DNA from 2 places in the Cellulomonas fulva genome. Region 2 is predicted to be linked to the other one. Evidence: riboswitches for the same ligand, from Rfam matches in the RefSeq annotation. Region 2 holds a riboswitch; the other holds the start of a gene.

Region 1 (3,393 bases), 700 kb from region 2:
GCGCCCTCGGTCGCCTTCGCGAGCGCCAGGTACGTCACCGGCCCGACGAGCACGGGCCGCGTCACGACGCCGTCGGCCAGCGCCTCGACGAACTCCGCGACCGGGCGCGTGCCGACGTAGCGGAACTCCGTCTCCGGGCCGATCTCGGGGACCAGGTAGTGGTAGTTGGTGTCGAACCACTTGGTCATCTCGAGCGGCAGGTCGTCGCCGCGACCGCGCGCGACGGTCGAGTAGCCGGCCAGGTCCAGGCTTCCGTCCTCGCCGACCAGGTCGGCGAACCGCGCCGGGATCGCGCCGACGACGGCGGTCGCGTCGAGCACGTGGTCGTAGAAGGAGAACGCGCTCGGGATCGCGGGCACGTCCGTGGGCAGGCCCAGCTCGGCCAGGCGCGTGCGGGTCCGACGACGCAGCTCGGCGGCCGTCGCCTCGACCTCGTCGGCCGTCGACCGGCCGGCCCAGAACGCCTCGATGGCCTTCTTGAGCTCGCGGCGCGGCCCGATGCGCGGGTAGCCGAGCACGGAGCCGGTCGGGAACTGCGGGGTCTCGCTCATCAGGGTCCAGCCTTCGGTGTCGTGGTGGTGCTGTGGTCGGGTTGCCGTGGTGCGGGTGCCGGCGGCGACGCGGTCAGTCGCGCTGCTTGCCGTCCAGCCGGGCGCCCTCGAGCAGGTCGAGCGCGGCCTCGTGCTTGTTGTACGTGTAGACGTGGACGCCGGGCGCGCCGCCGTCCAGGATCCCGTTGATCAGGTCCACGCCGGCTCGGATGCCCCGGCGGTGCCGGTCCAGCTCGTCGTCGGCCGCGCCCAGGTGGTCGAGCAGGTCACGCGGCACGGGGACGCCCGTCAGCTCCTGCACGCGCAGCAGCCGGGCGGGGTCGGTGGTCGGGATGATGCCCGGGATGATCGGGATGACCACGCCCGCCTCGCGCGCCTCGGCCACCAGGCCCAGGTACGCCTCGGCGTCGTAGAACACCTGGGTGATCGCGAAGTCGGCACCCGCGTCCTGCTTCGCGAGCAGCGACGCGACGTCCTGCGCCCGGGTCCCGCCGGTCGCCGCGTTGCCGCGCGGGAAGGCCGCGACGGACACCGACAGCGGCCGCACGCGCGCCCGCACCGCCTGCGAGGGGCTCGCCACGCAGCGGCGCGCCTCGATCTCCCGGAGCAGCTCGACGAGCGCGCTCGCGGTCTCGACGCCTTCGGGGTGCGGTCGCCAGTCCGGCTCGCCCGCGGGCGGGTCGCCGCGCAGCGCCAGGAAGGACCGCACGCCCTCGTCGAGGAACTCCTCGACGATCGCCGTGATCTCCGCCCGGCTGGTGCCCACGCAGGTCAGGTGCGCGATGGGGGACAGCGACGTCTCCTGCAGGAGGCGGGACACGAAGGCCCGTGAGGTCTCGCGCGTCTTGCCGGCCGCGCCGTAGGTGACCGAGACGAAGTCCGGGTGCACCGACTCGAGCTGCCGGACCGTCTCCCAGAGGCGGGGCGCGGCCTGCGGGTTGCGCGGGGGGAACAGCTCGAACGAGATCGTCGGCCGGTCCACCGAGCCCAGCGGTCGCGCCGCCGGGGCCACGTGCACACCGGTGCCGGCGTGCGCGTCCTGCGCCCGCGGCGCGGGGGCCACGGGCGGTTCCACCGTCGCGGCGCTCACGCGCGCGACCTGTTCAGACCGAGGGTCTGCGACATCGTCCACTCCATCGATCCTGGCGGAAGCACCCACTCCCTCGTCGCGGAGGGGGGTTGCTGCGACGTCGACGAGCCAGGTCTCTCGGCCGCTCTGGATGGTTGACCGCGATCGTAAGCCGCCGGACCACATGGTGGGCAGGGCTTCTCACCCTGCGAGACGTCGGCGACCCGTCCCGCGGACGGGCGGCGCCGTCGCCGTCAGGACGTGAGGCGGGGGCGCTGGTGCGGGACGTCGACCCAGCTCGAGCTCGCGCCGAGACCGGAGAGCAGTCCGGCCTCGACCGCCTGCAGCACCCGCGCGTCGGGCGGGGTGGTGTCGCCGAGCGCCTCCTGGGCGCCGCGGACGGCGTCGAGCCGGCCGTCGGCGTCGGGCATCTCGGTCATGCGCGGAACTGTAACCCCCGTTCACCCGTCTGCCGAGATCGCGACCTCCAGATCACCCGAGGGGAGCACAGCCGTTGCCCCGACCACCGGGCAGCCGGCCAGGTGGTCGTCGACCAGACCGCAGGCCTGCATGGCCGCGTACGCCGTGGTCGGGCCGACGAACCGGAACCCGAGCGACTTCAGCTCGCGAGCCAGCGCCTTGGACTCCGGGGTGGTCGCCGGCACGTCCGACCAGGTCTGCGGGCGCGTGTGCTGGGTGCGGTCCGGGGCGAACGACCAGAACAGCGCGTCGAGCGAGCGGCCGGACGCGTGCAGCGCGAGCAGGGCTCGTGCGTTCGCGACGGTGGCCTCGATCTTCTGCCGGTTCCGCACGATCCCCGCGTCCTGCAGCAGCCGCTCGACGTCCCGCTCGTCGTACGTCGCGACCACCGCCGGGTCGAACCCCGCGAAGGCCGCGCGGAAGGCCTCGCGCTTGCGCAGGACCGTGATCCAGGCGAGGCCGGACTGGAAGCCCTCGAGGGCCAGGCGCTCGAACAGCGCCTCCTCGCCGTGCACCGGGTGGCCCCACTCGTCGTCGTGGTACCGCTCGTAGAGCGGGTCGCCGTCCCCGAAGCACCGCCGGCCCGGCACCGGCCGTGCCGGCTCGCCGGGTGCGCTCGCGTCGTCCGTCCCCAGGTCCATGACGGCAGTCTGCCCGCCCCCGCCGACACGTGGACGACCCCTGTGCACACCGACCCGACCCCACCCCGTGCCGGGGTCAGGTGCGGGCGATGAGGGTGGCCAGGCCGTCGAGGATCAGGCGGGTGCCCAGGTCGAGCCCCGCCACGGGCTGGTTCGCGGGGTCCAGGGCGCCGCCCGCCACCGCGCGCGCCATCGCGGGGTGCTCGGCGGGGTCGACCAGGCGCGCGATCACCGAGTCGTGCCAGTCCTCGTCGGACCCGTCCCGGCCCTGCGCGGCCGCGACGGCCCGCTGCCGCGTGCCCTCGGCGTCCATGAGTCGTGCCCACTCGAGCTGGTGGCCGCTCAGCGCGCCGACCGCCTGGAGCTTGGTCGCCTCGTCCAGCGGCGTGTCCTCGAGGGCCGCGACCATCGCCTCCATCCACGCCAGCCGGTTCGGGCCGACCGCGAACAGCAGCGTCGTCGTGCGGCTCATCCAGGGGTGGGCGGCGAGGATCGGCTGCGTGAGCTCGAGCAGCAGCTCGAGGCGCGCGCGCCAGTCGCCCACCTCCCGCCCGACCCGCGGCGGGCGGTCAGCGACGCGGTCGGACATGAGCATGAGCAGCTCGTCCTTGGAGGTCACGTACCGGTAGAGCGACATCGTCGTGAAGCCGAG
Region 2 (3,393 bases):
GTGGTGGGCAACGAGGCGCTCATCCGTGCGGACGACGCGCACCTCGACTTCCGGTGCGGCATCGCGGTCGACGAGGCCGCGGGCCTGGTCCGCGTCACGACGAGCGTGCGCCTGCACAACCGCCGCGGACGCCTCTACTTCGCGCCCGTGCGGCTGGTGCACCCCACGGTCGTCGACTCGATGCTCCGCCGGGCGGCCCGCCGGCTCGCGCCGGCGCACTGAGCGCGGCCGTCAGTCGAGGGCCGGGCCGCAGGCGGCCGCGGCGGTCCCCGCCAGGTGGTCCAGCCCGTGCACCGGCAGCAGCGGACGCGTGTCGTCGACCACGGCCCAGCAGCCGTCGACGACCTCGTACGACGAGCGCGCGCCCTGCTCGACGTACTGGCGCAGCGCGTCGACCAGGCGGTCGACCGCCTCGCTCGTCGTGCCGACCCCGACCGACGCGCGGATCGCGCCCTCGGACGCCCCGAGGCGTGCGAGCAGCGGGTGCGCGCAGAACCGGCCGTCGCGCACGCCGATGCCGTGCTCGGCCGCGAGGTAGGCGGCCACGAGGCCCGGGTTCTCGCCCGCGACCGTGAACGTCAGGACGCCCACCGGCTCGTCGGAGTCCGGCCAGATCCGCGCGACCTGGACGCCCGGGAGCTGCTCGAGCCCCGCGACCAGCCGCGCGCGCAGCGCGGTCTCGTGCGCCTCGAGCGCACCGGCGGGCAGCGCGGCGAGCGTGTCGCACGCCTCCGCCAGCGCGATCGCGCCGACGACGTTGGGCGAGCCGGCCTCGTGCCGGGCGGGGGCGGGCTGCCAGACCGTGCGATCGGTCCGCACGTCGCGCACCGCACCTCCCCCTGCGAGGTACGGCGTCCCGGTGTCGAGCCAGTCGCGCCGGCCGACGAGCGCGCCCGCGCCGAACGGTGCGTACGTCTTGTGGCCGGAGAAGGCGATGTAGTCGACGCCGCTGCGCGCGAGCGAGAAGCCGCGGTGCGGGACCAGCTGCGCGCCGTCCACGGCGACGCGCGCCCCGGCAGCGTGGGCGATCTCGACCACGCGGTCGAGCGGCAGCGACTCACCCGTGACGTTGGACGCGCCCGAGACGGTGACCAGCGCGTACGGCGTGCGGGCCAGCTCGGCGGCCAGCACCTCGAGCGTCGCCGCGACCGTGGCCGCGACGGGCAGGATCGTCGTGCGGTGCCCGCGCGGGTCGCTCGACTGGAGCCACGGGAGCAGGTTGGCGTGGTGCTCGAGGTCGAGCACCAGCACGCGCTCGCCGGCCGGCACGACGCCCGCGAGCAGGTTGAGCGAGTCCGTGGTGTTGCGCGTGACGATCGCGACGTCGTCCTCCCGCGCGTCGACGAACCGCGCGATGGTCTGCCGCGCGGCCTCGTACAGCGCGGTCGACACCTGGGACAGGTAGCCCGCGCCCCGGTGCACCGACGCGTACAGCGGCAGCACCTCGGTCACGCGGTCCGCGACGGTCCGCAGCGCGGGCGCGCTGGCCGCGTAGTCGAGGTTCGCGTAGACGACCTGCGAGCCGTCCACCAGCGGCACCGTGGTGTCGCCGCCGACGACCGGGAGCAGTGCTGCCACCTCGTCGGACGTCGTCCCGGACGCGCCGGTCCGGACGTCGGGACACGACTGGCGCTCAGCGATCGCGGTCATGGGGCACCTCCGTGGGTCCGGGGACCCCGGCTCCGCCTGGCCCCGCGCTTGCCCGCACCGAACGGTGCAGGCCTGGTCGTCACCCGGGGCACCCCACCGCGGAGGAGGGTTGCCGGCCAGCGAGCCGGGGCTTCGCGCTGGCACTCATGACCTTGGTCGCAAGGGTGACGACACCCGCGCCGGGCTGTCAACGCCGACCGGCCGCCGTCTCGCAGAGCGGGACATCATGTTCACCAGGTGGATGCCGCGCGATCGCGGGCGTTACCCTCGTCGGACCATCCAGAGCGGCCGAGAGATCTGGCTCGACGACGCCGCAGCAACCCGCAGGCCCCGGCCTGGCCGAGGGTGCTACCGCCAGGACCGATGGAGGAGCAGATGTCCTACGCAGGTGACCTCACCCCCCAGCAGGCCTGGGACCTACTGCAGTCCGACGAGCGCGCGCTGCTCGTCGACGTGCGCACGGAGGGCGAGTGGCAGCAGATCGGCGTGCCCGACGCCGACGAGCTCGGCGGGCGCGCGGCGTTCATCGAGTGGGTCACGCCCCTGGGCCCCAACCCGGGCTTCCTCGACGAGCTCGGCGCGACCGGCCTGACGACCGGTGACGGGCGGCCCGTGGTGTTCCTCTGCCGCTCGGGCGTGCGCTCGATCGCGGCGGCGCAGGCCGCCACCGCGGCCGGGTACGGCCCGGCCTACAACGTGCTGCAGGGCTTCGAGGGCGACGTCGGCCCCGACGGGCAGCGCGGCCGCTCCGGCTGGCGCGCCGACGGCCTGCCCTGGCGGCAGGCGTGACCGCGGGGGCCCCGGGCCCCGGCTCGTGGGACGCCGGCCGCGCGGCGGTCGACTCGCTGCGGCCCGACACGCTCGCGGTCCGCGGCGGGCACGTCCGCTCGCAGTTCGGCGAGTTCTCCGAGGGCCTGTTCCTCACCCAGGGGTTCACCTACGACACCGCGGGCCAGGCCGAGGCGGCGTTCGCGGGTGACGTCGACCGGTTCCTGTACTCGCGCTACAACAACCCGACCGTCTCGACGTTCGAGGAGCGCCTGCGGCTGATCGACGGCGCGCAGGCGTGCTCCGCGACCGCGACCGGGATGTCGGCCGTCTTCACGGCGCTCGCCGCGCTGGTCGGCCAGGGCTCGCGGATCGTCGCCGCGCGGGCGCTGTTCGGGTCCAGCGTCGTCATCTTCGACGAGATCCTCGCGAAGTGGGGGGTGCGCACCGACTACGTGGACGGCCACGTCCTCGCGCAGTGGGAGCAGGCGCTCGCGACGCCCGCCGACGTCGTCTTCTTCGAGACGCCGTCCAACCCGATGCAGGACCTGGTCGACATCGAGGCGGTGAGCCGGCTCGCGCACGCGGCCGGTGCGGTCGTCGTCGTCGACAACGTCTTCGCGACCCCCGTGCTGTCCCGGCCGCTCGACCTGGGCGCGGACGTGCTCGTGTACTCCGCCACCAAGCACATCGACGGCCAGGGCCGCGTGCTGGGCGGGGCGATCCTGGGCTCGTCGGACTTCCTCGAGGGGCCGGTGCGGACGCTGATCCGCAACACCGGACCGTCGCTCTCGCCGTTCAACGCGTGGGTGCTGCTCAAGGGCCTCGAGACGATGTCGCTGCGCGTCCGGCACCAGGCCGCGTCGGCGCTCACGCTCGCGCGCTGGCTCGAGGAGCACCCGGCGGTCGCCTCCGTGCGCTACCCGTACCTGCCCTCGCATCCCCAGCACGAGCTCGCGCTGCGGCAGCAGTCGG

What was found. Region 2 has a riboswitch for S-adenosylmethionine ahead of KIN34_RS06965 (rhodanese-like domain-containing protein). Riboswitches for the same ligand answer to the same signal wherever they lie in the genome.
Region 1: linked by a shared signal. The riboswitch ahead of KIN34_RS03745 (methylenetetrahydrofolate reductase) and the one ahead of KIN34_RS06965 (rhodanese-like domain-containing protein) in region 2 are both predicted to bind S-adenosylmethionine.

What each region holds. Positions count from the first base shown of each region.
Region 1 is NZ_JAHBOH010000001.1:857,852-861,244, reverse strand. Features, by position in the region: gene metE (5-methyltetrahydropteroyltriglutamate--homocysteine S-methyltransferase) at 1-551, opposite strand, end outside; gene KIN34_RS03745 (methylenetetrahydrofolate reductase) at 625-1,641, opposite strand; SAM riboswitch class I at 1,682-1,778, opposite strand; gene KIN34_RS03740 (hypothetical protein) at 1,875-2,060, opposite strand; gene KIN34_RS03735 (DNA-3-methyladenine glycosylase I) at 2,082-2,741, opposite strand; gene KIN34_RS17055 (TetR family transcriptional regulator) at 2,818-3,393, opposite strand, start outside.
Region 2 is NZ_JAHBOH010000001.1:1,557,669-1,561,061, reverse strand. Features, by position in the region: gene KIN34_RS06975 (DUF2867 domain-containing protein) at 1-222, shown strand, start outside; gene KIN34_RS06970 (aminotransferase class V-fold PLP-dependent enzyme) at 232-1,650, opposite strand; SAM riboswitch class IV at 1,690-1,802, opposite strand; SAM riboswitch class I at 1,923-2,020, shown strand; gene KIN34_RS06965 (rhodanese-like domain-containing protein) at 2,026-2,439, shown strand; gene KIN34_RS06960 (O-succinylhomoserine sulfhydrylase) at 2,436-3,393, shown strand, end outside.